Linked DNA regions of Alicycliphilus denitrificans K601. The protein of the gene in region 1 binds, or shares a complex with, the protein of each later gene. Links are inferred from orthologs where the notes say so. Each region holds a gene or a part of one and is shown in the gene's direction. Other genes may lie near its edges.

The links.
Region 2: ALIDE2_RS05085 (region 1) and scpB share a complex: the UniProt entries of both Bacillus subtilis proteins name them as parts of the cohesin-like complex. The link is inferred for Alicycliphilus denitrificans K601 from one-to-one orthologs.
Region 3: the proteins of ALIDE2_RS05085 (region 1) and smc are in contact, whole or in part, in a crystal structure (PDB 3ZGX), measured with the Bacillus subtilis proteins. The link is inferred for Alicycliphilus denitrificans K601 from one-to-one orthologs.

Annotation. Positions count from the first base shown.
Region 1 is NC_015422.1:1,051,623-1,061,148, reverse strand. What follows is about bases 1-2,815. They hold ALIDE2_RS05085 (segregation and condensation protein A), read left to right. Parts: upstream 1-897; coding sequence 898-1,734; downstream 1,735-2,815. Other genes in these bases: ALIDE2_RS05075 (AraC family transcriptional regulator), read left to right, coding at 2,369-2,815; ALIDE2_RS05080 (carboxymuconolactone decarboxylase family protein), read right to left, coding at 1,719-2,273; ALIDE2_RS05090 (DUF3460 family protein), read left to right, coding at 617-832; ALIDE2_RS05095 (hypothetical protein), read right to left, coding at 71-571; ALIDE2_RS05100 (acetolactate synthase large subunit), read left to right, coding at 1-64. Outside these bases: more of ALIDE2_RS05075, read left to right, coding at 2,816-3,238; nadB (L-aspartate oxidase), read left to right, coding at 3,330-4,904; ALIDE2_RS05065 (5-carboxymethyl-2-hydroxymuconate Delta-isomerase), read left to right, coding at 4,952-5,314; pabB (aminodeoxychorismate synthase component I), read right to left, coding at 5,452-7,194; quinolinate synthase NadA, read right to left, coding at 7,248-8,372; nadC (carboxylating nicotinate-nucleotide diphosphorylase), read right to left, coding at 8,594-9,475. UniProt on the Bacillus subtilis protein: Participates in chromosomal partition during cell division. May act via the formation of a condensin-like complex containing Smc and ScpB that pull DNA away from mid-cell into both cell halves.
Region 2 is NC_015422.1:1,473,606-1,483,153, forward strand. What follows is about bases 6,712-9,548. They hold scpB (SMC-Scp complex subunit ScpB), read left to right. Parts: upstream 6,712-7,714; coding sequence 7,715-8,383; downstream 8,384-9,548. Other genes in these bases: ALIDE2_RS07000 (RluA family pseudouridine synthase), read left to right, coding at 6,712-7,546; ALIDE2_RS07010 (pseudouridine synthase), read left to right, coding at 8,385-9,548. Also shown: ALIDE2_RS06970 (LysR family transcriptional regulator), read left to right, coding at 1-741; ALIDE2_RS06975 (alkaline phosphatase D family protein), read right to left, coding at 778-2,358; ALIDE2_RS06980 (GGDEF domain-containing protein), read right to left, coding at 2,385-3,965; 5'/3'-nucleotidase SurE, read left to right, coding at 4,070-4,852; ALIDE2_RS06990 (protein-L-isoaspartate(D-aspartate) O-methyltransferase), read left to right, coding at 4,852-5,625; ALIDE2_RS06995 (peptidoglycan DD-metalloendopeptidase family protein), read left to right, coding at 5,637-6,539; more of ALIDE2_RS07000, read left to right, coding at 6,563-6,711. UniProt on the Bacillus subtilis protein: Participates in chromosomal partition during cell division. May act via the formation of a condensin-like complex containing Smc and ScpA that pull DNA away from mid-cell into both cell halves.
Region 3 is NC_015422.1:2,541,107-2,551,859, forward strand. What follows is about bases 2,847-6,888. They hold smc (chromosome segregation protein SMC), read left to right. Parts: upstream 2,847-3,163; coding sequence 3,164-6,688; downstream 6,689-6,888. Other genes in these bases: ALIDE2_RS12175 (cistern family PEP-CTERM protein), read right to left, coding at 2,847-2,895; ALIDE2_RS12185 (cell division protein FtsZ), read left to right, coding at 6,699-6,888. In the rest of the region: ALIDE2_RS12165 (bifunctional diguanylate cyclase/phosphodiesterase), read left to right, coding at 1-1,737; ALIDE2_RS12170 (YnfA family protein), read left to right, coding at 1,752-2,081; more of ALIDE2_RS12175, read right to left, coding at 2,236-2,846; more of ALIDE2_RS12185, read left to right, coding at 6,889-7,793; NAD-dependent DNA ligase LigA, read left to right, coding at 7,805-9,958; ALIDE2_RS12195 (patatin-like phospholipase family protein), read left to right, coding at 9,962-10,753. UniProt on the Bacillus subtilis protein: Required for chromosome condensation and partitioning.

The DNA of each region.
Region 1 (9,526 bases):
GCGCTCCCTGCCCGGCCTGCCGCAGCCGGTGGCGCGGGCGCTCAAGCGCAGGATCGCGCCATAGGTTAGGTCAACGCCCGTCGGGCAGCTTCTCCACGCTGCCCGTGCGCTTGACGCGCCCGTCGGGGCCGAAGGTCGCGGTGAAGACCATCTCCCGGCTGGGCGGGTCGATCCAGTTCCAGTCCCAGTCGGTCTCCTGCTTGAGGGCGTAGGGCGTGCGCTTGGCCGGCTTGCCCAGCAGGCGGCGCACGGCCTCCTCTTCCATGCCGGGCCGCACCCGTTCGAAATTGTGCGGCGCCAGCACCTGGCGCAGCGCCGTCATCTTGCCGCCCGGGCCTATGGTGATCATGTAGTTCCGGTGGCCCGCCGGCTGGCGGTTGTACTCCAGCGTGTGGCCGCCGTCGCTCTCGGGCCAGATCGTTTCGGGCTCGCCGAAGCGCGCGCGCACGTCGGCCTCGGTGGAGACGTCTTCTTCCAGCTCACGGATGCGCTGGTCGTCGCAGCCCGCCAGGGACAGCAGCGTCAACGCGCCGGCGGCCAGGGCGCCGGCCATGCGGGTCAGTGGGTTCATGGGTGGGTGTCGCTAAAATCGTGGGTTCCGAGAGGTTTACCGTCCATGTCTATTTTCCGCCGTCCCGACTACCAGTCCGAAGTCACCCAGTTCATCGAGCAGCTCAAGACGCAGAAGCCCGAGCTCGACACGCAGCAGCAGGCCGGCCGCGCCCTGCTGTGGGACAAGAACGTCGACCGCGAGCTCTGGCAGGAATACCGGGCCGGCCGCGTGAAGCAAAAGCCCTACGTGTACTACTCGTACAGCGACAAACAGGCATGAAAAACAGCTGCCAGCGCTTACCTGTTATGCGCTGGCAGCTGTTTTTAGAATAGCAAGCCCCTGGCATGACGAGCGCCGTTGACCTGCCGCCCCCCGACGCCGCCATGCCCGAGGTGGTGGACCAGGTGGCCCTCGCCCGCCTGTACGGCGAGCCGCTGTTCGCCCTGCCCCAGGACCTGTACATCCCGCCCGACGCACTGGAGGTTTTCCTGGAGGCCTTCGAGGGCCCGCTCGACCTGCTGCTCTACCTGATCCGCAAGCAGAACTTCAACATCCTGGACATCCCGATGGTGGATGTCACGCGCCAGTACCTGGGCTACGTGGACGAGGTGCGCAGCCGCAACCTGGAGCTGGCGGCCGAGTACCTGCTGATGGCGGCCATGCTCATCGAGATCAAGTCGCGCATGCTGCTGCCGCCGCGCAGGCAGGAGGGCAGCGCCGAGCCCGAGGACCCGCGCGCCGAGCTGGTGCGCCGCCTGCTCGAATACGAGCGAATCAAGCTGGCCGCCCTGCGCCTGAACCAGGTGCCGCAGTACGGGCGCGACTTCATCCGCGCCCAGGTCGCCATAGAGCAGAGCCTGCAGCCGCGCTTTCCCGACGTCGACGTGGCCGAGCTGCAGCAGGCCTGGCGCGACATCCTCAAGCGCGCCACGCTGGTGCAGCACCACAGGATCACGCGCGAGGAGCTCTCGGTGCGCGAGTACATGAGCCACGTGCTCAAGGCGCTGCAGGGGCGGCGCTTCGTGCCGTTCGAAGACCTGTTCCAGCCCGAGAAGGGCGGCACCGTGCTGGTGGTGACCTTCATCGCCCTGCTGGAGCTGGCCAAGGAAACCCTGATCGAGATCACCCAGGCCGAGGCCTTCGCGCCCATCTACGTGCGCCTGGCCTATACGCCCGTCTGACCCTGGCGCAGCCGGACGGCGGGAAAGTCCACCGGCACGGCAAGCGCCACGTTCACGTAGTTGGTGAACAGGTTCAGCGCCACGTGGGCCAGTATCTCGACCACCTCTTCATCGCTGAAGCCGGCGTCGCGCAGGGCCTGCACGTCGGCGCTGCCGACCTGGGCGCGCTCGCCCACCACCTTGAGCGCGAAGCGCAGCGCGGCCTGGGTCCGCGGGTCGCCGGACTGCCCCGCCTGGGCGGCGGCCATTTCCTCGGCGCTGGCGCCGGCCTTCAGGCCCAGCGCCGTATGGGCCGCCAGGCAGTAGGCGCAGGCATTGCGGTCGGCCACGGCCACGGCGATCTGCTCGCCCAGCCGGGCGCCCAGCTTGCCGCCGCCCAGGGCGCCGAAGGAGCCCCACATGCTCCTGAGCGCGGCCGGCGAATTGGCCACGGCGCGGAACATGTTGGGCGTGGCGCCAAAGGCACCGTGGATCTCGTCGAGCAAGGCCTTGCGCTCGGCGGTGGTGTCGGCACGGTCGATGAGGGGAACGCGGTTCATGGCAACTCCTTGGGGGCGGTGGAACATGCTGGCAGTGTCCGCCGCCCGGCCGTACCATTGGACGCATAGAGTCCACCATACTTTGCACATCGTCCATGAAACCGCTGGATGCACCCCTTGCCGGCGTGGATCGTCTCTCGGCCCTGCTGGAACGCTTTCGCGTGCACGCCCACCTGTTCCATGCCGGGCCGCTGTGCGGCGTGACGCATTTCGCGGCCGCGCCCGGCCGCGCCTTCCTGCACGTGCTGCGGCGCGGGCAGATGGAGGTCACGCACCGCCCGCGCAGCGGGGCGCCGCGCCGGCTGCGCCTGTCCGAGCCCACGCTGCTGCTCTACCCCCGCCCCCTGGAGCACGACTTCCACAACGCGCCGCAAGAGGGCTGCGACTTCGTCTGCGCCACGCTGGACTTCGACGGCGGCCCGCGCCATCCGCTCGTGCAGGCCCTGCCCGCCTTCGTGGCGCTGCCGGTCGCCGGGGTGGCCGGCATCGGGCAGACCCTGGACCTGCTGTTCGCCGAGACCGAGCGCGTGCGCTGCGGCCAGCGCCTGCTGGCCAGCCGCCTGTTCGAGGTGCTGCTGCTGCAGGTGCTGCGCTGGCTGCTGGACCACCCTGGCGCGGGCGGCGTCCAGGCGGGCCTGCTGGCGGGCCTGGCCCACCCCGGGCTGGCGCGCGCCCTCACGCAACTGCACGAGCGGCCCGGCCACGGCTGGACCCTGGCCGCCATGGCGCAGGCCGCCGGCATGTCGCGCAGTGCCTTTGCCGCCGAGTTCCGCGCCACGCTGGGCACTACCCCGGGCGCCTACCTGCTGGCCTGGCGCGTGTCGCTGGCGCAGGCCCTGATGCGCCAGGGCCTGCAGATCCAGCAGATCAGCGACCAGTTGGGCTACGCCAGCCCGGCGGCGTTCTCGCGCGCATTCGCGCAGGCCGTGGGCGCCTCGCCGCGCGGGTGGCTCAAGGCGCAGTGACCGCGGCCGCGGGCGCCCCGGCGCGCCGCCGGCATGCCCTCTCTACAATGCACGCTCCCTTTGCGCGCCCCGCCGGCGCAGGCCCATCACCATGGCATCGCACGATTTTGACGTACTTATCGTAGGCAGCGGCCTCGCCGGCCTCTCGGCAGCACTGCACCTGGCGCCCACGCACCGCGTGGCCGTGATCACCAAACGCGAGCTGCAGGAAGGCTCCAGCCGCTGGGCCCAGGGCGGCATCGCCGCCGTGCTGGCCGACGACGACAGCTTCGCCGCCCACATCGAGGACACGCTGGTCGCCGGCGCCGGCCTGTGCGACCTGGCCACCACGCGCTTCGTGGTCGAGAACGCGCCCGAGGCCATAGGCTGGCTGCGCGCCCTGGGCGTTCCCTTCACGCTGGAGGGCGACGACCTGCACCTGACACGCGAAGGCGGCCACAGCGCACGGCGCATCGTGCACGCCACCGACGCCACCGGCGCGGCCGTGCAGGAGACGCTGATCGACGTGGTGCGCGCCACGCCCGGCATCACCGTGTTCGAGCACCACACCCTGGTGGACCTGATCACCAGCCGCAAGCTCGGCCTGGCGGGCCAGCGCTGCCTGGGCCTGTACGCGCTCGACGAGGCCAGCGACACGGTCGTCACCTTCCGCGCGCCCCACACCGTGCTGGCCACGGGCGGCGCGGGCAAGGTCTACCTCTACACCACCAACCCCGACACGGCCACGGGCGACGGCATCGCCGCGGCCTGGCGCGCGGGCTGCCGCGTGGCCAACATGGAATTCATCCAGTTCCACCCCACGGGCCTGTACCACCCGCACGCCAAGTCCTTCCTGATCAGCGAGGCCGTGCGCGGCGAAGGCGGGCGGCTGCTGCTGCCCGACGGCACGCGCTTCATGCCCCGGCACGACGCGCGCGCCGAGCTCGCGCCGCGCGACGTGGTGGCGCGCGCCATCGACTTCGAGATGAAGAAGCACGGCCTGGACTGCGTGCACCTGGACATCTCGCACCAGAGCCCGGAGTTCCTGCGCGCGCATTTCCCCAACATCCTGGCCTATTGCGCCGAGCTGGGCATAGACATCACGCGCGAACCCATCCCCGTCGTGCCCACGGCGCACTTCACCTGCGGCGGCGTGCTCACCGACCTGGCCGCGCGCACCGACCTGCCGGGCCTGTTCGCCGTGGGCGAGGTGGCCTACACCGGCCTGCACGGCGCCAACCGCCTGGCCAGCAACTCGCTGCTCGAATGCATGGTGTTCGCGCGCGCCGCCGCCCATGCCGTCGCCGCCGCCACGCCGGCGCCCGTGCCCGACCTGCCGCACTGGGACGACAGCCGCGTGCGCGACGCCGACGAGTCGGTCGTCATCTCGCACAACTGGGACGAACTGCGCCGCTTCATGTGGGACTACGTGGGCATAGTGCGCACCAACAAGCGCCTGGAGCGCGCCGCGCACCGCATCGCGCTGCTGCAGGGCGAGATCCAGGAGTTCTACGCCCACTTCCACGTCACGCGCGACCTGCTGGAGCTGCGCAACCTCGTGCAGGTGGCCGACCTCATCATCCAAAGCGCCCAAATGCGCCACGAGAGCCGCGGCCTGCACTTCAGCCGCGACTGGCCCGACATGGCCGCGCCCGCGGCGCCCACCATCCTGGTGCCCATGCGCTGACCGGCGCCTGCGCCGCACCACCTTCCCCCTCTCCCAGGAGCCTTCCCATGCCCCACCTCACCGTCGAATACTCCAGCAACCTGCCCGGCTACCCCGAGGCCCAGGCGCTGGCCGAGCTCAACGCCGCCGTCTGCGCCAGCCCCGAGGTGCTGGACGAGGCCGACCTCAAGACCCGCTTCGTGCGCACCACCGACAGTTTCCAGGTCGGCACCGAGGCCGTGGGCCGCGCCTTCGTCCATGCCCAGCTGCGCCTGCTCTCGGGCCGCAGCCCCGAGGCGAAGAAAGACCTGGCCGGCCGCGTGGCCGGTGTGCTGCGCCGCCTCACGCCGCGCCCGCAGGGCCTGATGGTGCAGCTCAGCGTGGAGATCGTGGACATGGACCGGCCGAGCTACGTGAAGGAACGGCTCTGAAGCACTGACCGGCGCCCCGGGCGCGGCGGGGCCGCCGGCGATTGCGGCGGTGATGATTCGAAGCCCCGTGTTTTTCAAGCCAAATAGGCCTCAATCCGTTTCCTGGTAAGCGCGGCAAGCTATCTTTTCAAAAGCAATCATTCCAGCCGCGCATCCAGCCAGCCGCGCAGGCTGTTGACGAAGGCCCAGCGCTGCACGCGCGGCACGTCCTGCACGCGCAGCACCGCCTCCGCCACGCGCCCCTCGCGCAGCGCCACGGCGCGGCCCACGCCGGGCAGCAGGCCGCTGGCGAGCGGCGGCGTGATCCAGCGGCCATCGAGCAGCGCGGCGACATTGCCGAAGGTGGATTCGGTGATCTCGCCCGCCTCGTTGTAGAGCACGGTGTCGAACACGCCCTGCCGGGGCGCGAACGCCGCGTAGTGCGCGCGGCGCGTGGTCTTGTGGCGCGTGAATTCGCTGTGCGCGTGGAGGAAGGGCTGCGCGGCCAGTGCCAGCACCACGGGCTCGGGCGTGGGCTGCAGCGCGAAGGCCTCGGCGCGCGGCAGGCCCTGCGCGTCCAGCAGCAGACGCACGCGCCACGGCCCGGCGGGATGGGCGGCGCACAGGGCATGAAGGCAGGCCTGCACGCGTGCCGCGTCCCAGGGCACGCCGAAATGCGCGGCGGCGCCGGCCATGCGCGCGAGGTGCTCGGCGCGGTGGCGCAGCACGCCGTCATGCAGGCCCAGGGTTTCGAGCAGGTCGAACGGCTCGCTCGCGCGCTCGACGAAGGCGCGCTTGGCCTCCCACTCGCGCCATTCGGCCGCGGCGTCCGATCCCCAGGTGATGCCGCTGCCGATGCCGCACACGGCCCGCGCGCCGCGCAGCGCCACGGTGCGTATCGGCACGTTGAAGGTGGCGGCCACGCCGCCCGCGCCGTCGGGCCGCACCACACCCACGGCGCCGCAGTACACGCCGCGCGGCGCGGGCTCCAACTGCGCGATGAGCCGCATGGCGCGCACCTTGGGCGCGCCCGTGACCGAGCCGCACGGGAACAGCGCGCCGAACACGTCGGCCAGGCGCGTGCCCGCGCGCGTGCGCGCCACCACGTCGGAGGTCATCTGCCACACGGTGGGCAACGCCTCGGTGTGGAACAGGCGCGGCACGCGCACGCTGTGCGGCTCGGCGATGCGCGAGAGGTCGTTGCGCAGCAGATCCACGATCATCACGTTCTCGGCGCGCTCCTTGGGGCTGGCGCGCAGCTGCGCGGCGCGGGCCGCGTCCTCCCCGGGCGTGGCGCCGCGCGCGGCCGTGCCCTTCATGGGCCGCGCGAGCAGGGTGCCGCCGCGCCAGTCGAAGAACAGCTCGGGCGAGACGGAGAGCGTGCACTCGTCGCCCATGTCGAGGCAGGCCGCGTAGCCCCCCGGCTGCGCGCGGCGCAGCGCCGCGAACAGGGCCGGCGCGCCGCCGCGCCAGGCGCCCGTGAGCGGCGCCGTGTAGTTCACCTGGTAGCACTCGCCCGCGCCGATGGCGCCGCGGATATGCGCGATGGCCGCGTCGAACGCGGGCCGCGCGATCCCGTCCTGCCACTGCACCGCGGCGTCGCCGGGCGTAAGGCCGCCGTCCCAGGGTTGCGGCGCGTCGAACACCGCGAACCAGGCCAGCGGCCCGTCGGCTGCGTGGGTGCGCAAGGCCGCGTCGAACGCGGGCGCGGCCTCGTAGCGCAGCTGGCCCACCACCCAGGCGCCCGCGCGCGCGGCGGCCTCCACGGCGTCGAGCACGCCGCGCACCTCGTGCAGGGCCCGGGCCACGAGCGTAGCGCGCGGCGCGGCGGCACGAAAGCGCAGGCGCGCCCCGCCGCTCTCGCGCGGGTCTGCGAAGTCGATCAGGACGTTAGAGGTCAAATCGGCCTCCAGCGCTTATCCATCAAGCGCCAGCAGCTATCAAAACAAAAGCATCACGCCGCACCGAAATGCGGCACCAGCGCGCCGGCCGGCTGGCCGCTCTTGAGCGCGGCGGTGAAGGCGAGCATGCGGTCGATGGGCAGGCGCGCGCGCGGGATCAGCGCGGGGTCCACGTGGATGGCGTTGGCGCCCGTCTCCAGCACGCGCGCCACGTCGGCCAGGCCGTTCATGGCCATCCAGGGGCAGTGCGCGCAGCTCTTGCAGGTGGCGCTGTTGCCGGCGGTGGGGGCCTCGTAGAAGGTCTTGGCCGGGTTGAGCGTGCGCAGCTTGTGCATCATGCCGTTGTCGGTGGCCACGATGAATTCCTTCGCGTCCATCTCGCGCGCGGCCTTGAGGATGGCGCTGGTCGATCCCACGGCGTCGGCCAGGGCCACGACCTCGGCCGGGCTCTCGGGGTGCACGAGGACCTTGGCGCCGGGGTGCTCCTTCTTGAGCAGCTCCAGCTCCAGCGCCTTGAACTCGTCGTGCACGATGCAGGCGCCGTTCCAGAACACCATGTCGGCGCCGGTCTGCTGCTCGATGTAGGCGCCCAGGTGGCGGTCGGGCGCCCAGAGGATCTTGTGGCCCGCGTCCTTCAGGGCGCGCACGATGTCGAGCGCGCAGCTGGACGTGACGAGCCAGTCCGCGCGCGCCTTCACGGCCGCGCTGGTGTTGGCGTAGACGACCACGGTGCGGTCGGGGTGCTGGTCGCAGAAGGCGCTGAACTGGTCGATGGGGCAGCCCAGGTCGAGCGAGCAGGTCGCGTCCAGGTCGGGCATGAGCACGGTCTTCTCGGGCGAGAGGATCTTGGCCGTCTCGCCCATGAACTTCACGCCCGAGACCACCAGCGTCTGCGCCGCGTGGTCGCGGCCGAAGCGCGCCATCTCCAGCGAATCGCTCACGATGCCGCCGGTCTCCTCGGCCAGGTCCTGCAGGTCGGGGTGCACGTAGTAGTGCGAGACCATGACGGCGTTCTTTTCCTTGAGCAGGCGGCGGATGCGCTCCTTGAGCCGCGCGCGCTCCTCCTGCGAGAGCTCGGGCGGCACACGCGCCCAGGCATGCTTGGTGGAGCAGACGGCGCCGTCCGAGCCCGCGGTGGGCTGTTCGTACTCGACGTCCTTGATGGCGGTCGTATTCATGGCAGTGCTCTCGCCGCCGGGCCGCGGCGGCACATCGTGGGGGGCTATATTGTCTCGCCTCAAAAGGTGTGAATGAATCCGGCGTGTCCGAGCGGGCCGCACAAACGTGCCCCATCAAGGCGCAAAGCGCAGCCACAGCTCGGGCTATGGCGAGCATTTGCAACGCGGATGGGGTGCTTTTTTGCGGAACGAGCGGGCATGGCGAATTCGTTCACACCTTCTCAGGCAAGTTCCTGCAGGCGCATGGAGAAATCGATGGCCTTCACGTCCTTGGTCAGCGTGCCGATGGAGATGCGGTCCACGCCGGTTTCCGCAAGGGCGCGCAAGCCGTCGAGCGTGACGCCGCCCGAGATTTCGAGGATGGCGCGGCCCGCATTGATGCGTACGGCCTCGCGCAGCGTGGGCAGCGGCATGTTGTCGAGCAGCACCATCTTCGCGCCCGCATCGAGCGCCTCGGCCAGCTGCTCCAGCGTCTCGACCTCGATCTCGATGAACTTCGCGCGCTCGGCCACGGCCTCGGCGGCACGCAGCACCGCCGTCACGCCGCCAGCGGCGGCGATGTGGTTCTCCTTGATGAGCACCGCGTCGTGCAGGCCGATGCGGTGGTTCACCCCGCCGCCCGTGCGCACGGCGTACTTCTGCGCCAGGCGCAGGCCGGGGATGGTCTTGCGCGTGTCCACGATCTGCGCACGCGTGCCGGCCACGGCGTCCGCGTAGGTGCGCGTCTTGGTGGCCACGGCCGACAGCAGCTGCAGGAAGTTGAGCGCGGTGCGCTCGGCGCTGAGCAGCGCGCGCGCGTTACCCTCGATCTCCAGCACCACCTGGTCCGGCGCGCAGCGCTGGCCCTCGGCCGCGTGCCAGGTGAGCCGCACGCCGGGGTCGAGCGCGCGCAGCGCCGCCTCCACCCACGGCGCGCCGCAGATCACGGCGGCCTCGCGCGCGAGGATGCGCGCGCGGGCGCGCCGGGCGGGGTCGATGAGGCCGGCCGTGAGGTCGCCGGCGCCCACGTCTTCCTGCAGGGCGCGGGCCACGTCCACGCGGGCCAGAGTGGTCACGTCGTCGTTATGGGCTGTGCCCTGCGGGGGGTGCGTCAGATTCGTCATGGGGCGCGAGCATACCGGCAACGCGCCTCCTACCGCCCGGTCGGCAGAAGC
Region 2 (9,548 bases), 420 kb from region 1 along the record:
GTACTCACCGAGGCGGGCGAGCGCCTGCTGCCCGCCACGCTCGACGTGCTCAATGCCATGGCGGCGCTGGGCCAGACACTCGATGCGCGCGCGGCGCTCGCGGGCCGCTGCCGCTTCGGCGTGGGCGATCTCTCGGCACTGACCTGGCTGCCCGCCTTCGTGGCTGCCGTGCGGCGGGCGCACCCGCAGCTGGAGCTGGAGCCCTTCGTGGACGTGGGTGGCGTGCTGGAGCGCCGCCTGGCCGATGGCGAGCTGGACTTCGCCGTGATCGCGGGCCGCTCCTCGCGCAGCGCGCTGCTGTCGCAACCCGTGGGGGCCGCGCACTTCGCCTGGGCCGCCGCGCCCGGCCTGCCGGGCGCGGACCGCCTGGACGCGGCGGCGCTGCTGCGGTGCCACCCGCTGGTCACGCTGCCGCATGGCGCGGGCACGACCCGGCTGCTGGACGACTGGCTGCTGGCCAACCATGCCGCGGCGCATGAGCGCATCGTGTGCAACAGCTGGGGGGCCGTGGCGGGCATGTTGCGCCAGGGTGTGGGAGTGGGCTTCCTGCCCGCACACTGGGTGGATGCACTGAGCCTGCGCGCCGTGGGCGCAGGCATGCCGCTGGCGCCGCTGCACTACGCCTTTCAGTGGCGGCGTGGCGATGCGCGGGCGCTGATCGCGGCGCTGCGGCCATTGGCGCAGGCGCAGGTGGATTTTTCAGTGTCCCCCGTATTCACCGGCGTGGTGAGCCAACGATGAAAGGGCTTTCAGGCGCCTCATGGAAGCCGGGTGCGTTCAAGCCGGCCGGGGGCCGGGGCGGCCGTCCTCCACCACGAAGCGGGCCAGGGTGTACGCGTCGCTACCCGCGTCCAGCGGGTCGCGGATGGCGCGTAGCCGGGTCGTCCAGAGCGTGGGCGTGATGTCGCACAGGCCGTAGCCGCGCTCGTCGCAGCGAGCCAGCAGCACATGGGGGTTGAGGCGGCGGATGGCGTCCACCTTGTCCTGCGTGGTGCCGGCGCGCGAGCTGATCGACGTGCCGCAGAACTCGCTGGCCAGGATGCGCGCCGCGCCGCCGGCCCCGGGGGGCGCCGGCACGTTGCAGACGTAGTTCTGGTGGATGTCCCCGCCCAGCAGCACGGTGTTGCGCGGTGTCTGCTGCGCCAGCGCGTGGCACAGGCGCTCGCGTGCGGCGGGGTAACCGTCCCAGCTGTCGGTGGACTGCAGGCCCGAGGGGTAGTGGCGCGGCGCGAACAGCGTCTGCTGCGCCAGCACGCTCCAGTGCGTGGCCCGCTCGCGTGCGTCCTGCGCCAGGCCGGCCTGCAGCCATTGCTCCTGCTGCCAGCCCAGAAAGCTGCGCTGCGGGTCCGTGAGCTCGGGGCAGGCCTCGGGGCGCACCGCGCCGGCCGAGCCGCCGCCCGGCTTGCGGCAGGCCTGCAGGTCGCGGTATTGCCGTGCGTCGAGCACGTGCAGCCGTGCCAGGCGTCCCCAGTGCAGGCGCCGGTAGAGCTGCAGGCCCTGGAAGGCCGACGAGTTGAGCGTCGATGCGCGCAGCGGCATGTGCTCATAGAAGGCCTGCCATGCCGCCGTGCGCAGGGGCAGCCATTCGGCGGCGTCGCCCCGGCCGTGGTCGCCCGCGTAGTCGTTCTGCACCTCGTGGTCGTCCCAGGTCACGACCCAGGGCGCGCAGGCGTGGGCAACCTGCAAGTCCGGGTCGCTCTTGTGCAGCGCGTAGCGCTCGCGGTAGTCGGCCAGGCTGCGCGGCAGGCGCAGGCCGTGCGTGCGCGCCAGCCCATTCGCGTCCTTGGGGCTGGCGTATTCGTAGATGTAGTCGCCCAGGAATAGCACCAGGTCGGGCTGGTCGGCGCAGGCGTGGCGCCAGGCCGCGTAGTAGCCGTGCTCCCAGCGCTGGCATGAGGCATAGACCATCCGCAGCCGCCGCTCCAGCGCATGCGGCGCCGGGGCCGTGCGCGTGCGGCCCACGGCGCTGACGGCATCGCCCAGCATGAAGCGGTAGTAGTACCAGCGGCCCGGCTGCAGGCCGGCCACTTCCACGTGCACGCTGTGCGCCAGGTCGGGCAGGGCGGTGGCGCTGCCGTGCTGCACGATGCGACGGAACTGTGCGTCGTCGGCGACTTCCCAGCGCACGGTGAGCGGGCCGGCCCAGGGCGCGGCGGCATCGGCCGGGTCCGGCGGCAGCAGGCGGGTCCAGAGCACCACGCCGTCGGGCAAGGGCTCGCCGCTGGCCACGCCCAGGCCGAAGGGGTCGTGCCGCAGGGTCTGCCGGGCCCAGGCCCAGCGCGGCAGTTGCGTGGCCATGGCGGCCCAGGCCGCCTGCTGCAGAAGCCGGCGGCGGTGCATGGCTGCGAGCGTGGGCATGGGAGGCGTGTCCATGCCGTGCCGCGCTACGCAGCCACCACGCGGTTCTTGCCCGAGCGCTTGGCCAGGTACATGCCCTCGTCGGCGCGGCGGATGGCATCGGCGCTGCCGTTCTTGCCCTCCACCTGCGCCACGCCAGCGCTGAAGGTGATGAGCAGGCGCTCCTGTTCCTTCAGGAAGTAGCGCTTGGTCAGCTCGCGCTGCAGGCGCTCCATGGCTTTCACGCCGTCGGCGAGCTGGGTGTTGGGCAGGATGAGCACGAACTCCTCGCCGCCGTGGCGCGCCAACTGGTCCTGGGGCCGCATGACCTCGCGCGTGACCCGGACCAAGTGCATCAGCGCCTCGTCGCCTGCGGCATGGCCCAGGCGGTCGTTGATGGCCTTGAAGTTGTCCACGTCGAGCAGGGCCACGCACAGCGGGGTATCCAGGCGGAACGCGCGCGCGATCTCGCGCTCCATGGCCTCGTCCAGCCCCTTGCGGTTCAGGGCTCCGGTCAGCGGGTCGTGGCGGGCCTGGGCGCTCGCGTGGTCCAAGTCGCGGCGCAGCTGGGTGATCTCGGCATGCGTGGCCTCGGTGCGCTCGCGCAGGTCCTGCAGCTCGGAGCGCGTCACGTGGCTGTTCAGCGCCATGGCGCGGGTGGCGGCCATGACTTCCTCGAGCAGCGGCATGATGTCCTGCAGCTGCGTCGCACGGCCGATGCGTTCGGCACAGCGCTCCATGGTTTCGTTGTAGGTGCTGCTCGATTCGTCCATCTGCGCCAGGCGCTCGATGAAGGTGGCCAGCAGCTCGCGCATCTGCGTCTGTGCCTGGACCGTGCGGTCCTTGGCCTCGGACTGCTTGAAGATCACGTCCTTGAGGCGCTTGTGCACGTCGTCGAGCCGACGCAGCGTGAGCGGCGGCGTGGATGCGGCCAGCAGCGCCTCGGCCTGGCCGTGCAGCCATGGCTCGTCGATGCTCAGCGCGGCAATGTTCTCGAATACCAGGCGCAGCAGCCCGAGCAGGCCCTGCCGTATGGCGGCCTGGTCCTCCGCGGCGAAGGACAGGCGATAGCTGAAGTCGCTCAGCATCAGTTCGGCCGTGGCGATGGGGCGCTCGGGCTCGCGCAGGAAGGCGCACAGCTGCGCGGCCAGCTCGTGCACGCGGGGGTCGTCTTCGCCCAGGGCCGGCAGGGTGTTGCTCACCAGGCGTGCCAGGTTCTGCGCCAGCGTGGTGGGCAGCTGGGTGATGCTGACGCTGGCGGGCGGCGGCGTGGCGACTGGCGACAGGCCCAGGTTGGCGTAGCCCACCAGCACGTTTTTCAGCATGGACCAGTCTTGCTGCGCGACGGCGTTCTCCAGCTGGCCCAGCAGGCGCTTCTGCCCGGGGGTCTGCCCCGGCATCACATGCAGAATATGGCGCAGCTGTGCGGTGGGAAAATTCGGCGCGGCGCGGACGCCCGACACCTCTTCGTACAGGGCCTGGTAATTGTCGGGGGTGGGGGAGAGGCGGCGCGCGGCCAGGAGCTTGAGGGTTTCACGCGCGACTTCGGAAGGAGATTTGGCGGAGTCCATCTGCAGGATGGGCAGGAAGATGCAAAGAGTGCGAAGTGTGACAGAGCGCAGCTTCATTGAATAGCTGGCGTGCCCATGCCGCGCAGCGTGGCTTCTGCGGGTCGGCTCCGGCGGGCGCGGGCATGGCCTCCTACAATGGGTTGCATTCAGTCACCGTGACCATGAAAATCCTCATTTCCAACGATGATGGCTACCAGGCGCCGGGCATCGTGGCCCTGCATGACGCACTCAAGGCCATCGCCGATGTCGAGGTCGTGGCCCCCGAGCACAACAACAGTGCCAAATCCAATGCCTTGACGCTGCATTCGCCGCTGTACGTGCATCGCGCGGCCAATGGCTTCCGCTACGTGAACGGCACGCCGGCCGACTGCGTGCACATCGCGCTGACCGGCGTCCTGGGCTACCGGCCCGACCTCGTGGTCTCGGGCATCAACAACGGCGCCAACATGGGAGATGACACCATCTACTCGGGTACCGTGGGCGCGGCCATGGAAGGCTACCTGTTCGGCATCCCGTCCATGGCCTTTTCCCAGGTGGACAAGGGGTGGGGGGAGCTCGACTCCGCGGCGCGCAAGGCGCGCGAGATCGTGGAGCAGATGCAGCGGCACAAGCTGGTGGGCGGGGCGCCATGGCTGCTGAACATCAATATCCCCAACATGCCGTTCGATGCGCTGCGCCCCCTGCGCCTGTGCCGCCTGGGGCGGCGCCACGCGGCCGAGCGCGTCATCGAGCAGCAAAGCCCGCGCGGCGAGCTGATGTACTGGATTGGCGGAGCGGGGCCGGCCAAGGACGCGAGCGAGGGCACGGACTTCCATGCCACGGCGCACGGCCATGTGTCCATGACGCCCCTGAAGGTGGACTTGACCGACCACGACGGCCTGGGCTATTGGGCGCAGACTGCCGCGCGCCTGGTGCCGCAGCGCGTGCAGGACGGGGGTGGCTGATGCAGCGCCGCCCCGGATTCCCCGCGCGCATCGATTGGACGAAGGATGCGGCGCCGGCTGCCTCCCTCGCGCCGGCGCGTGTCCGGCGCGAGGCGCCGCCGCCCACACCCCAGGGCGTGGGCCTGGATTCGGCCGCGGTACGGGCGCGCATGGTGCAGCGGCTGGCGGCGGCGGGCATCACCGCGGTGCCGGTGCTGCAGGCCATGGGGAACGTGGAGCGGCACCGCTTCGTCGATACCGCCCTGGTCAACCAGGCCTACGAGGACACCAGCCTGCCCATAGGGCTGGGCCAGACCATCTCCAAGCCCAGCGTGGTGGCGCGCATGACCGAGCTGCTGCTGGGCGCGCAGTGCGCGCGCGCGGGCGGCCTGGGGCGGGTGCTGGAGATCGGCACCGGCTGCGGCTACCAGGCGGCCGTGCTGGCGCGGCTGGCGCGCGAGGTGTACACCATAGAGCGCCTGCGCGCGTTGCATGAAAAGGCGCGCGAGAACCTGCGCCCCTTGCGCTTGGCAAACGTCCATCTGATCCTGGGCGACGGCATGCTGGGCTATGCCGGCGGCGCACCCTATGCGGGCATCATTTCCGCGGCGGGCGGCGGCAGCCTCCCGCCGCAGTGGTGTGAGCAGCTTGCCATGGGGGGGCGCCTCGTGGCCCCCATGGCGGGGGTGGACGGGCGCCAGATGTTGCTCGTGGTTGACAAAACGCCGAAAGGCCTGGAGCAGACGGTGCTCGAAGCCGTGCATTTCGTCCCCCTAAAATCGGGGGTCGTTTGAAGGAATTGCTTATGTTCGTATCGCGTGGTCTTGTGGCTTTGGGGGTTTTCGTGCTGGCGGGTGGCGGTTTGCTGGCCGGCTGCAGCGCCCCCGTGAACAGGGCTCCGGTGGTGGATCGCGGCACCTTTGCCAATGGTGGCGCGACCCCGGCGAGCACTGCCCCCGAGGCCAAGCCGCTGCCGGGCGCCGAAAACGCCGGAAAGCCGGGTTATTACACCGTCAAGCCCGGAGACACCCTGATTCGCATCGGCCTGGAAAACGGGCAGAGCTGGAAGGACATCGCGCGCTGGAACAACCTGGAGAACGCCAACCTGATCGAGGTGGGGCAGGTGCTGCGGGTGGTCCCGCCCGCGGCATCGGTGGCATCCGACACGGGTGTCGTGACCCGGCCGGTCGTCTCGTCGCCCCTGGCGTCCGCATCGCCCGCGAGCGTGCCCAAGCCCACCGCATCGGCCGCTTCCGCGCCAACCGCACCGGCCTCTGCGGCGGCCGCGCCGGCCCCCGCACCTGCCCCCGAGCCGGCACCCGCTATGGCCGGTGGCGCCGACGACATGCGCTTCATCTGGCCTTCCTCGGGGACATTGCTGGCCGGTTTCGACGAGGTGCGCAACAAGGGCTACGACATCGCGGGCAAGGCCGGGGACCCGGTGCTGGCCGCCGCCGACGGCCGCGTGGTGTATGCCGGCGCGGGCCTGCGCGGCTACGGCAACCTGGTGATCCTGAAGCACAACAACACCTTCCTCACGGCCTATGCGCACAACCAGACGCTGCTCGTGAAGGAGGACCAGAACGTGCGCCGTGGCCAGAAGATCGCGGAAATGGGCAGCACCGATGCCGATCGCGTGAAGCTCCATTTCGAGATCCGCCGCCAGGGCAAGCCGGTGGATCCCGCACGTTACCTGCCCGCGCGTTGAGCAAGCAGGTGGCAGGCGACGGGCTGCCGTGGCCGGACGAGGAGTCCGACCCGCAGCGCACTGCCGAGGAGGAGTCGGACGCCGAGCTGCGCGAGGTGATGGTGCCCGCCGCGCAGCACCAGGCGCGCCTGGACAAGGCCCTGGCGGAACTGGTGCCGGAGTTTTCTCGCAGCTATCTACAGCAGCTGCTTGCGCAGGGTGACGTGCGCCTCAACGGCCAGCCCGCCGCCAAGCCCGCCCACAAGGTCAGGGCCGGAGACCAGGTGGCGGTGCGGATGCGCCCCACGCAGCAGAGCCAGGCCTTCAAGCCCGAGAGCCTGCCGCTGGACGTGGTCCATGAGGACGAGCATCTGCTCGTCATCGACAAGCCGGCGGGCCTGGTGGTGCATCCGGCGCCGGGCAACTGGAGCGGGACTCTCCTCAACGCCCTGCTCGGGCGCGATGCGCAGGCCATGCAGGTGCCGCGCGCCGGCATCGTGCACCGGCTGGACAAGGACACGAGCGGTCTCATGGTGGTGGCGCGCAACCGCGCGGCCATGGATGCGCTGGTGCGCATGATCGCGGCGCGCGAGGTGAGCCGCCAGTACTTGGCGCTGGCCTGGGGCGCGTGGTCGGGCTCGGAGCAGCGCCGCATCCGGGCGCCGATAGGGCGCGACCCGCGCAACCGCCTGCGCATGGCGGTGGTGGACCTCGGCCAGCATGCCGGCAAGGAGGCGTGCACCGATTTCGACCTGCTCGCGTCCGGCGAAGAGGTATGCCTCGTCCGGTGCACGCTGCACACGGGCAGGACACATCAGATACGCGTGCACATGGCGTCCATCCGCCACCCCCTGGTGGCCGACGCCCTGTATGGCGGTGCCGTGGGCGGCCCCATGCGGCGGCAGGCCCTGCACGCCTTCCGCCTTGCGTTCACCCACCCCGTGACCGGCAAGCCCATGGAGTTCCACGCCCCGCTGCCCGAGGATATGCGCCAGGCCCTTGATTTCTGGGGCTTACGCTACAATTAGCGGGACCAGCGGCCCTGCCGCCGGCGCAGTGGCCTCATGCCGTTGATGCCATGCCGGCCCGGTGCAGGTACGGCGCCATTCGCCGCCACTTTGGCGTCGCACATTCTCCAACCCCAGGTAAATGCCCCGCCCATGGCGCGTGGCCGCCCTTTTTGGAACTGTTGGACCATGAATTCGGTGGAAGCCAAACGGGTTCTCGAAACTGCGCTGATCTGCGCGCCGCAGCCCGTATCGGTACGCGAACTGCGTACCCTGTTCGATGATGCGCTGGGCTCGGATACGGTGAAGGCGCTGCTGCTGGAGTTGCAGCAGGATTGGGCGCTGCGCGGCGTGGAACTGGTGCAGGTGGCGACGGGGTGGCGATTTCAGAGCCGTCCCGAGATGCGTGAGTACCTCGACCGCCTGCACCCTGAGAAGCCGCCCAGGTACACGCGCGCCACACTAGAGACCCTGGCCATCATCGCCTACCGTCAGCCGGTGACGCGTGGCGACATCGAGGATATCCGGGGCGTAACGGTCAACAGCCTGATCATCAAGCAGCTGGAGGACCGGGGTTGGATCGAGGTGGTCGGGCACCGCGATACGGTAGGGCGGCCGGCCCTGCTGGCCACCACGCGGCAGTTCCTGGACGACCTGGGGCTGCAGTCGCTGGATCAATTGCCAATGCTGGAGGATCCCGGCGTGCAGGCGAATGTGCTGGATGCGTTGGGGGCTGCGGCGGATACGCAGCAGCCGGGCGAGGAGATGGCCGTGCAGAGCGGCGAAGAGATTGCAGGCGCACCCGCCCTGGTGGCGGGTGTGACGGATGAGGACGGCGACGGCGTCGCAGGAAGTTGACATGAACGATTCGAACAAGGCCCTCGAGGCTGCCCAGGCGCCTGCTGAGGCGCAGGTGCCCGCCTCCGCCGAGGCGCCCAAGGCGCGCAGGCCGCGCACGCGTAAGCCTGCCGGGAAAGCGGCCTCCGCAGACCACGGGGCGGACGCGCCGCGGCAGCAGGAACCGCAGGCGCAGGCCGACGCGCCGTCCGCTTCTGCGGAGGCAGCGGACAGGCCGCAGCGGCCGGAGCACCGCGATGCCGCGCGAAAGCACGGCAGGCGTGACGGCAAGCCGGCGCCGCGCGGCGACGGCTACCGCTTCGCCGACGTGGTGTCGGGACAGCTCGACCAGGACGAGGGCGACACCGAGGTGGTGCCGCACAAGCGGGTGCTGCTGCCCCAGCCGGAAAGCCCCAAGCTGCACAAGGTGCTGGCCCAGGCGGGCATGGGGTCGCGGCTCGAAATGGAACAGCTCATTCTCGAAGGGCGCATCTCCGTCAACAACGAGCCGGCTCACATCGGGCAGCGCGTGCAGTTCGGCGACCAGATCAAGGTCAACGGCAAGCCGATCCGGTTCCGGGTCGCGCCCCCGCCCACGCGGGTGATCGCCTATCACAAGCCGGTCGGCGAGGTCGTGACGCACGACGATCCGCAGAACCGCCCCACGGTGTTCCGCAAGCTGCCGCGGCTGCAGCAGGGCAAATGGCAATCGGTCGGGCGCCTGGACCTCAATACCGAGGGCCTGCTGCTGTTCACCAGCTCCGGCGAACTGGCCAACAAGCTCATGCACCCCCGCTTTGGCCTGGAGCGCGAGTACGCCGTGCGCGTCCTGGGCGCCCTGAGCGACGAGGAGCGGCAGCGCCTGCTCGATGGTGTGTCGCTGGAGGACGGCATGGCAGCCTTCGGCTCCATCGAGGACGGTGGCGGCGAAGGCGCCAATTGCTGGTACCGGGTCACGATCTCCGAGGGACGCAACCGCGAGGTGCGGCGCATGTTCGAAGCCGTGGGGCATGCGGTGAGCCGGCTGATCCGCATTCGCTATGGCGCCATGATGCTGCCGCGCGGACTCAAGCGCGGAGCCTGGCTGGAGCTAGACGAGCATGACATTCGTGCCCTGATGCAGGCCGCGGGAGTCCCGGCCGATGCGGGCGGTGGTGCGCGCGCAGGCAGGAACGGCCGCCGCGGC
Region 3 (10,753 bases), 1.5 Mb from region 1 along the record:
CGCAAGCAGATGGAGCAGGCCCTGAGCGACAGCGAGCAGCACTTGCTCGGCATCCTGAACCACATGCCCGTGGGGGTGAACCTGGTGCGGGGCAGGGCCATCGCGTTCCGCAACGACCGCCACGTGCAGATCTGCGGCTATGGCGAGCAGGAGGCGCCCGATGTGGACAGCTGGTGGCGCCTGGTCATGCCCGACGCCGCCGAGCGCCACCAGGCGCGCGAGGCATGGAAGGCCGCCTGCATGGCGGCGCGGCATGCCGCGGACGGCGCCATCCGCCCGGTGGAGTGCCACATCACCTCCAAGGCGGGGCTGCTGCGCACCGTGGAGATATCGGGCGTGATGCTCGAAGACAGCCACATCGTGACCATGGTGGACCAGAGCCAGCGCAGGCAGGCCGAGGAAGAGGTGCGCTACCTGGCCTACAACGACCCGCTCACCGGCCTGCCCAACCGGCGCCTGCTGCTCGACCGCCTGCAGCAGGCCCTGGCGATGAGCGCGCGCCACCAGCTGTGCGGCGCGGTGCTGATGCTGGACCTGGACAACTTCAAGCACATCAACGAGACCCAGGGCCACGACATGGGCGACCGCCTACTGCACGCCGTGGCCCTGCGGCTGCGCGCCTGCATACCCGAGGACGACACGCTGGCGCGCCATGGCGGCGACGAGTTCGTCGTCGTGCTCAAGGATCTGGGGGCCAGCCCGCAGGAGGCCGCGACCCGCGCCGAGGCCATGGGCCTGCAGATCCTGGACGCCATGCGCGAGCCCTTCGCGCTCGGCGGCGGCGAGCCGCGCCACACCACGCTGAGCGTGGGTATCGTCATCTTCCAGGGCCTGCACGAGTCCGCTGACGAACTGCTCAAGCGCAGCGACATGGCCATGTACGAGGCCAAGGCCGCAGGCCGCGACGCCCTGCGCTTCTTCGACCCGCAGGTGCAGGCCCAGATGACGGCGCGCGTGGCGCTGGAGGCGGACATGCGCTCCGGCCTGGAGGCCGGCGAGTTCGAGCTCTTCTACCAGCCCAAGATGGTCCACGGGCGCATCACGGGCGCCGAGGCCCTGCTGCGCTGGAAGCATCCGGTCAAGGGCTACATCCCGCCGTCGGAATTCATACCCCTGGCCGAGCAGTCCGGGCTCATTCTGCGCATGGGGCAATGGGTGCTGCGCACGGCCTGCGAGCGGCTGGCCCTGTGGAGCAGCCATCCGGTGCTGGGCCAGCTGTCGGTGGCCGTCAACGTGAGCCCGCGCCAGTTCCACGAGGCGGGCTTCGTGCCCGAGGTGCTGGAGGCGCTGGCCGGCACCGGTGCCGACGCGCGCCGGCTGCGGCTGGAGCTGACCGAGGGCCTGCTGCTGCAGGACGTGGAGGACACCGTCGCCAAGATGGTGCAACTGCGCGGCTACGGCGTGGGCTTCTCGCTGGACGACTTCGGCACGGGCTATTCCTCGCTGGCCTATTTGAAGCGCCTGCCGCTGCATGAACTCAAGATCGACCAGAGCTTCGTGCGCGACGTGCTCACCGATCCCAACGACGCCGCCATCGCGCGCACCATCGTCGCGCTGGGCACCAGCCTGGGCCTGCAGGTCGTGGCCGAGGGCGTAGAGACCGAGGCCCAGCGCGTCTTCCTGGAGCGCAGCGGCTGCCACGCCTGGCAGGGCTATCTGCTGAGCCGGCCTCTGCCCGGGCTGGCCTTCGAGGACCTGGTGCTCGAACATGCCGCCAGCGCCGGCGCCACGGCCTGAATACCCCCTGGCACATGCAGGCGCTCGCGACCCTCGGCCTTTTCCTTGCCACGGCCCTGGCGGAAATCGTCGGCTGCTACCTGCCCTGGCTGTGGCTGCGCCAGGGGCGCAGCGCCTGGCTGCTGCTGCCGGCCGCCGCCAGCCTGGCGCTGTTCGCCTGGCTGCTCACGCTGCACCCGGCGGCGGCGGGCCGCGTGTACGCGGCCTACGGCGGCGTCTACGTGGCCGTGGCGCTGCTCTGGCTGTGGGCCGTGGACGGCATACGCCCCGGACCCTGGGACTGGCTGGGCGTGGCCGTCACGCTGTGCGGCATGGCCATCATCGCGTTCGCGCCGCGCAGCTGAGCGACGCGCTCTTCAATCCATAGCTGTTCCCGCTTGCTGGACGGGTGCTGGAGGCATTTCTTTTATGAATGCACGGCGGACTGCCCAAAAACGAAGAAGCGCTTGGCGGGCGCTTCTTGCAGGAGGGGGCAGGGCGAGCGAATCGCCCGCTGTTTCAGGCCTTGCGGCGGCGTGCCAGCCCGGCGCCGAGCAGGCCCAGGCCCACCAGCGCGAGCGAGGCGGGCTCGGGAACCTGCGAACCGCAGCCGGCCGTGCCCACGATGCAGCCCGCGAATTCAAGCGACCCGCCGCCGCTGCCGACGCTTTGGAACTTCACGCTGTAGGGGCTCGTGAACTCGAGCCCGTTCGTGAGGAAGTTCCCCGAGGTGCCCAGCGTCAGGGTGAAGGATTCGGTCATCCCCTCGCCAACGCCCTGGTTGCCACCACCGGAGCAGTTGTTCCCATCCCAGAGGCAAAGGTCCACGGAATTGAAGGATGGGAAGTTGACGTTCCGCGAAGCCCCCCAGCCTCCGTTGGACACGGCGGATATCAACGTGGGGCTCACGATATCGATCCCGAACGACGTCAGCCGGTTATTCCCCGGGCCGGTGGAGTCGTTCGAGATCTGCACCCCGAAGACCGCTTGCGTGGCGGTCAGCGAGTTGAGCGTGAACTGCACCGTCGCGGACAGCGTGGCGCCCTGGTAGGTCGCCGAATACAGGATGGAGCTGACATCCCCTGCATCGTCGAAAAGCATGACCGAAGCATTGGCGCTGCCGACTCCCGCCAAGCCACAGCACAGCGCGATGGCTTGCAGAGTTTTCTTGAGTTTCATGGTGGGGCCCTCCGAGATTCATGTATGTATATGCAGTTATAAGCATGATCCATGCCAAAATAAAAAACCGTATTCGATTCAATGGCTTGGCCCGGGTGGCAAGCGTGATGGCCGCCGTGGTGTAAAGAAAACCGACAGTCATGGGCAGGATCGCCGCGGGGAACGGCCGGGCAGGCATGCGCATGCGGCGCAGCGGCGCCATCGGCTCAGTTAACATCCACCCTTTGAACCGCCGGGTACGCCAGCGGCGCGGTGTTACAGGTAATTCGTGCGTCTCAACTCGATCAAACTCGCCGGCTTCAAGTCGTTCGCCGAGCCCACCAACTTCCAGCTCCCGGGCCAGCTGGTGGGCGTGGTGGGCCCCAACGGCTGCGGCAAGTCCAACATCATGGACGCCGTGCGCTGGGTGCTGGGCGAGTCCAAGGCCAGCGAGCTGCGCGGCGAGTCCATGCAGGACGTGATCTTCAACGGCACCACGAGCCGCAAGCCCGCCAGTCGCGCCAGCGTGGAGCTGATCTTCGACAACGCCGACCACCGCGCCGGCGGCCAGTGGAACCAGTTCACCGAGATCGCCGTCAAGCGCGTGCTCACGCGCGACGGCACGAGCAGCTACTACATCAACAACCAGCCCGTGCGCCGGCGCGACGTGCAGGACGTGTTCCTCGGCACGGGCCTGGGCCCGCGCGCCTACGCCATCATCGGCCAGGGCACGATCAGCCGCATCATCGAGAGCCGCCCCGAGGAGCTGCGCCTGTTCCTGGAGGAAGCCGCGGGCGTTTCCAAGTACAAGGAGCGTCGGCGCGAGACCGAGAACCGCCTGGCCGACACGCGCGAGAACCTCACGCGCGTGGAGGACATACTGCGCGAGCTCAACGCCAACCTCGAGAAGCTGGAGAAGCAGGCCGAGGTGGCGGCCAAATACAACGCCCTGCAGCAGGACGTGACGCTCAAGCAGCATCAGCTGTGGTACCTGAAGCGCGCCGACGCCGAGGCCGAGCAGGCCCGCGTGCGCACCGAGGGCCTGCAGGCCGTGAACGACCTGGAATCGCGCATGGCCGACCTGCGCAGCGTGGAGGCGGACCTGGAGGCCATACGCCAGGCGCACTACGAAGCCGGCGATCAGGTCAACCAGGCCCAGGGCAAGCTGTACGAGGCCACGGCCGAGGTCGGCAAGCTGGAGGCCGAGATCCGCTACGTGGTCGAGGGCCGCCAGCGCGTGGAGCAGCGCCTGGTGCAGCTGGCCGCGCAGATCCAGGACTGGTCCGCGCGCAAGGAGGAGGCCGAGGCCGAGCTGGAGACTCTCGAAGGCGCGGGCATGGACGCCGAGGAGCAGGCCGAGCTGCTTGCCGCCCAGGTGGAGGAGCAGGCCGCCCAGATCCCTGAGCTGGAGGACGCCCTGCGCCAGAGCCAGCAGCGCAGCGAGGAGCAGCGCGCCGCCGTGGTGCAGATCCAGCAGCAGATCCAGGTGCTGGCCGCCGAGCAGCGCAGCCTGGATGAGCAAAGCCGCCAGCTCGACGCGCGCTTCGAGCGCCTGCGCGCCGACAGGAGCGCCCTGGCCGCGCCCGACGAGGCGCGCCTGGCCCAGATGCGCCAGCAACTGGACGAGGCGCAGGAAGCGGCCGAGATGGCCGAGGCGCGCCTGGCCGAGCTGCAGGACAGCGTGCCCCAGCTCGACGAGGAGCGCCGCGCGCGCCAGCAGGCCGTGAACCAGGAGACTGCGCGCCAGGCCGACCTGTCGGCGCGCCTGGAGGCGCTCAAGGCGCTGCAGGACAAAGTGAAGGTTTCGGCCAAGCTCCAGCCCTGGCTCGCCAGGCATGGGCTGGACGGGCTGCAGGGCCTGTGGAGCCGCATCCACATCGAGCCCGGCTGGGAGAACGCGCTGGAGGCCGCGCTGCGCGAGCGCCTGTCCGCGCTGCCCGTGGGCCGGCTGGACATGGTGCGCGGCTTCCTCGGCGCGGGCGGGCAGGACGCGCCGCCCGCGCGCCTGGCCTTCTACAGCGCGCCGGCCGCTCCCGCGCCCGACGCGAGCACGCGCCAGCCGCGCCTGTCCGACCTGCTGCGCGTGCACGACGCGGGCCTGCGCGCCGTGCTCGTGGACTGGCTGCAGGGCTGCTACACCGCGCCGTCGCTTGACGAGGCGCTGGCCCAGCGCGCGCAGCTGCAGCCGGGCGAGGCCTTCTACGTGGCCAGCGGCCACGCCGTGGGCGCACACAGCCTGAGCTTCTACGCGCAGGACTCGGAGCAGTCGGGGTTGCTCGCGCGCGCGCAGGAGATCGAGCACCTGGAGAAAGAGCTGCGCGCCCAGGCCCTGATCGCCGAGGAGGCGCGTACGGCCCTGGTGCGCGCCGAGGCCGCGTACGCCGACGCCTCGCAGCGCCTCGTCGCCGCGCGCCGCGAGGCCACCGAGGCTCAGGGCCGCGCGCACGAGCTGCAGGTGGAGACGCTGCGCCTGACCCAACTGGCCGAGCAGACCCGCGCGCGCAGCGAGCAGATCGGCGCCGACCTGGCCGAGGTCGAGGCGCAGCTCGCCGACCTGCAGGAGCGCCGTGCGGCATCCGAGGCGCGCTTCGAGGAGCTGGACATGCAGCTCGCCGACAGCCAGGAGCGCCACGCCCAGCTGGGCGACCGCGTGATCGAGGCCGAGCGGCGCCTGGCCGAGTGCCGCGAGCAGCAGCGCCAGCTGGAGCGGCGCGTGCAGGAGGCCCAGTTCTCCCACCGCAGCCTGCAGGCGCGCCGCGCCGAGCTCGCGCGCACCGTGGACACGGCGGCCACGCAGGCCCGCACGCTGCACGACGAGCGCCAGCGCGCGCAGGACGAGCTCGCCCGCCTGTCCGACGCCGCCGCGCAGGGCGGGCTGCAGCAGGCGCTGGAGCTGAAGATGGAGCGCGAGAAGCAGCTCGCGGCGCAGCGCAGCCAGTACGACGAGCTCACGGCCCGGCTGCGCGCCAGCGACGAGCGGCGCATGCAGCACGAACGCCAGCTCGATCCGCTGCGCGCGCGCATCACGGAATTCCAGCTCAAGGAGCAGGCCGCGCGCCTGGGGCTGGAGCAGTACAGCCAGCTGCTGCAAGACGCACAGGCCGACCTCGCGGCGGTGGCCCGCTCGATCGAGGAGGGCGGCGTGCGCGCCGCGGGCCTCTCGGGCGAGATCGACCGCCTGCACCGCGAGATCGCCGCCCTGGGCGCCGTGAACCTGGCCGCGCTCGACGAGCTGACCCTCGCGCGCGAGCGCAAGACCTTCCTCGACGCGCAGACCGAGGACCTGCAGCTCGCCATGACCACGCTGGAGGACGCTATCCGCAAGATCGACGGCGAGACACGCACCCTGCTGTCGGGCACCTTCGAGACCGTCAACGGCCATTTCGGGCGCATGTTCCCCGAGCTGTTCGGCGGCGGCCAGGCGCGCCTGATCATGACGGGCGACGAGATCCTCGACTCCGGCGTGCAGGTCATGGCCCAGCCGCCGGGCAAGAAGAACCAGACCATCCACCTGCTGTCGGGCGGCGAGAAGGCGCTCACGGCCATCGCCCTCGTGTTCGCCATCTTCCAGCTCAACCCCGCGCCGTTCTGCCTGCTCGATGAGGTGGACGCGCCGCTGGACGACGCCAACACCGAGCGCTACGCCAAGCTGGTCACCAGCATGTCCAAGGGCACCCAGTTCCTGTTCATCAGCCACAACAAGATCGCCATGGAAATGGCCGAGCAACTGATCGGCGTGACCATGCAGGAGCAGGGCGTCTCGCGCATCGTGGCGGTGGACATGGAGTCCGCCCTGTCGATGGCAGAGGCTTGAAAATCCCATCATGAGCAACTTCCAACTCGGACTCATCCTCGCCGGCGCGCTGGTACTCGCCGCCGTCGTCGCCTACAACGCCTGGACCACCTACCGCAACGCGCCCAAGCGCGCCCGCCCGCCCGAGGGCGAAGGCGCGCAGGAGCCTGCGGTGCGCCAGGAGCCCGCATTCGACGGCGCGGGCCTGGGCAACCCCGCCACGGCCGGCCCCGAGCCCCATTTCGAAGGCCATGCCGTGGACCCGGGCGACGCGATCGACCTGCCCGTGCCGCCCGCCGAGCGCCGCAGCGGGCTGGACCCGCTGATCGACGCCATCGCCCCCATCGTGGCCGAGCAGCAGGTCTCGGGTGACGCGGCCCTCGCCGCCATGCCGCCCACGCGCCGCGCCGGCAGCAAGCCCTTCGCCATCGAGGGCTTCAGCGAGGCCGCCCAGCAGTGGGAAACGCCCCAGCCGGGCCAGCGCTACCTGCACTTCCAGGCCGGGGTGCAGCTGGCCAACCGCCTGGGCGCGCTCAACGAGATCGAGTTTTCCGAGTTCGTGATGAAGACCCAGGGCTTCGCGGACGCCATCAACGCCACGCCCGACTTCCCCGACATGCTGCAGGAGGTGGCGCGCGCGCGCGAGCTCGACCAGTTCGCCAGCGACCATGACGCGCAGCTCGCCTTCATGCTGCGCGCGCGCCAGGCGGCATGGAGCCCCGGCTACGTGCAGCAAAACGCCGCGCGCCTGGGGCTGGTGGCCGGCGCCATACCGGGGCGCCTGGTGCTGCCGGCCAGCGGCGCCGGGCTGCCGCCCATGCTGACGCTGACCTACGACGCGCAGGCCGCCATGTCCGACGACCCCGAGCAGTCCGCCGTGCGCGACATCCTGCTGAGCCTGGACGTGGCCCAGGTGCACCGCGGCGAGCAGCCCTTCAAGCGCCTGCGCGAGGTCGCCGCCGCGCTGTGCCAGGCCATGGACGGCGTGCTGTGCGACCAGAACGGCACGCCGCTGCCCGCCATGACCATGGAGCCCATCGCCGCCGACCTGGAACTGCTCTACGACAAGCTCGACAGCCGCGAGCTCTCGGCCGGCTCGGCGCTCGCGCGGCGCCTGTTCAGTTAGGCCCTAGCCGCATGACGGAAAAATCCGAGCTTTTTTCGGCTCCAGCGCCCGCTGTGCCTGCGCTGGTAGCTAGCAAAGTAGAAGCACTGCGCGCCCAACTCAACCAGTGGGCGCACGAGTACTACGTGCTGGACGAGCCCAGCGTGCCCGATGCCGAGTACGACCGCGTGTTCCAGCAGCTGCAGGCGCTGGAGGGCGCGTACCCCGCCCTCGTCACGCCCGACTCGCCCACGCAGCGCGTGATCGGCGCGGTGATGAACGGCCTCGCGCCCGTGCGGCACCGCGTGGCCATGCTCTCGATCCGCACCGAGACCGACACCGAGGCCAGCGGCGCCGAGGCGTTCGACGCGCGCATCCGCCGCGAGCTCAAGCTCGCCCCCGAGGACCCGCCCGTCGAATACGTGGCCGAGCCCAAGTTCGACGGCCTGGCGATGAGCCTGCGCTACGAACACGGCCGCCTCGTGCAGGCCGCCACGCGCGGCGACGGCGAGGTGGGCGAGGACGTGACGCACAACATCCGCACCATCCGCCAGATCCCCCTCACGCTGCAGTTGAGCGCCCCCACGCTCGGCGCTGACGCGTCCTCACTGCCCCCCGAGGGGGCGCGTTTCGCCTTGGGGCGGCCCGGCGGCGAAACCGCGCCGCCCGTGCTGGAGGTGCGCGGCGAGGTCTACATGCGCCGCGCGGACTTCGAGCAGCTCAACGAGCGCCAGCGCGAGAAGGGCGACAAGACCTTCGTGAACCCGCGCAACGCCGCGGCCGGCGCCGTGCGCCAGCTCGATTCGGGCATCGCCGCGCAGCGCCCGCTCTCGTTCTTCGCCTACGGCCTGGGCGAGGTGGAGGGCGGGCCCGAGTTCGCCACGCACTACGCGCTGCTGCAGCGCCTGAAGGCATGGGGTTTTCCGGTCGCGGCGCAGGTGCGGATCGCGCTGGGCGCTCCCGGACTCATCGCATTCCACCAGCAGATCGGCGCAGAGCGCGACCAGCTGCCCTACGACATCGACGGCGTGGTCTACAAGGTCAACAGCCTGGCGCTGCAAAGGCAGCTCGGCTTCGTGACGCGCGAGCCGCGCTGGGCCGTGGCGCACAAGTACCCGGCGCAGGAGATGATGACGCGCGTGGAGGGCATCGACGTGCAGGTGGGCCGCACGGGCAAGCTCACGCCCGTGGCGCGCCTGGCGCCCGTGTTCGTGGGCGGCGTCACCGTCACCAACGCCACGCTGCACAACCTGTTCGAGCTGCGCCGCAAGCGCGTGCGCGTGGGCGACCAGGTCATCGTGCGCCGCGCGGGCGACGTGATTCCCGAGGTGGTGGGCGTGGTGCCCGCGCCGCGTGCATCCTACGTGCCCAACTTCCGCATGCCGCGCCAGTGCCCGATCTGCGCAAGCACCGTGGTGCGCGAGCCGGGCGAGGTCAACCACCGCTGCTCGGGCGGCCTGTTCTGCCCCGCGCAGCGCAAGCAGGCCGTGCTGCACTTCGCCCAGCGCCGCGCGATGGACATCGAGGGCCTGGGCGAGAAGCTCGTGGACCAGCTCGTCGACGGCCACGTGATCCGCACGCTGCCCGACCTGTTCCGGCTGGACCTGCCCACCCTGGCGGGTCTGGACCGCATGGCCGAAAAGTCCGCGCAGAACGTGCTCGACGCGCTACAGAAGTCGAAGCAGACCACGCTGCCGCGCTTCCTGTTCGGCTTGGGGATACGCCACGTGGGCGAGGCCACGGCCAAGGACCTCGCGCGGCACTTCGGCGCGCTCGACGCCATCATGGACGCGGGCGTCGATCAGCTGCTGCAGGTCAACGACGTGGGCCCCGTGGTGGCGGAAAGCATCCACACCTTTTTCGCCCAGCCGCACAACCGCGAGGTGGTCGGGCAGCTGCGCGAATGCGGCGTCGCCTGGGAAGAGGGCGAGCCCACGGCGGGCGCCACGCTGCCGCTGGCGGGCAAGACCATCGTGCTGACCGGCACGCTCCCCACGCTGAGCCGCGACGAGGCCAAGGACATGCTCGAAGCCGCAGGCGCCAAGGTGGCGGGCTCGGTCAGCAAAAAGACCCACTACGTGGTCGCCGGGGCCGAGGCGGGCAGCAAGCTGGAGAAGGCCCAGGCGCTGGGCATCCCCGTGCTCGACGAAGACGGCCTGCGCGCGCTGCTGCGGGGCGAGGGCTGAGGCATGGCACTGGCGCGCCGCGCACCCCGCCTCGGCTTGGCGCTGGGCAGCGGCTCGGCGCGCGGCTGGGCGCACATCGGCGTGCTGCAGGTGCTGCAGGAGGAGGGCATCCGGCCCGACGTGGTGTGCGGCTCCTCCATCGGCGCGCTCGTGGGCGCGGCCTACGCGGCGGGCGAGCTGGAGCGCTTCGGCGAATGGGTGCTGGGCCTGGGCATGCGCGACGTGTTCGGCTTCATGGACTTCAACCTCGCGGGCGGCATGCTCAAGGGCGAGAAGCTCATCGCCTTCTGGCGCCGCAACTTCGCCGACTTCACCATCGAGGACTCTCCGCTGCCCTTCGGCGCCGTGGCCACCGACCTGCACTCGGGCGCCGAGGTCTGGCTGCGCGAGGGCTCGATCGCCGACGCGGTGCGCGCCTCCATCGCGCTGCCGGGCCTGTTCACGCCCGTGGTGCGCGAAGGCGGCCGGCTGCTGGTCGATGGCGGCCTCGTCAATCCCGTGCCTGCGTCGCTCGCGCGCGCCATGGGGGCCGACATCGTCATCGGCGTGGACCTGAACGCCGACATACTGCACCGCCACATGCACCCGCTGGCCGTGGTGCGCGCACCCGATGCCGATGCGCCGGAGGACGGCGTGGCGCCGCCCGAACCCGAGCCGGCGCGCAACGGCGACTGGATGCGCCGCCTGAAGTTCTGGGCAGACGGCAAGGCGCCCGCGCCCAGGCAGCCCTCCATGCTGGACGTGATGATGACCAGCGTGAACATCATGCAGATGCGCATCACGCGCAGCCGCATG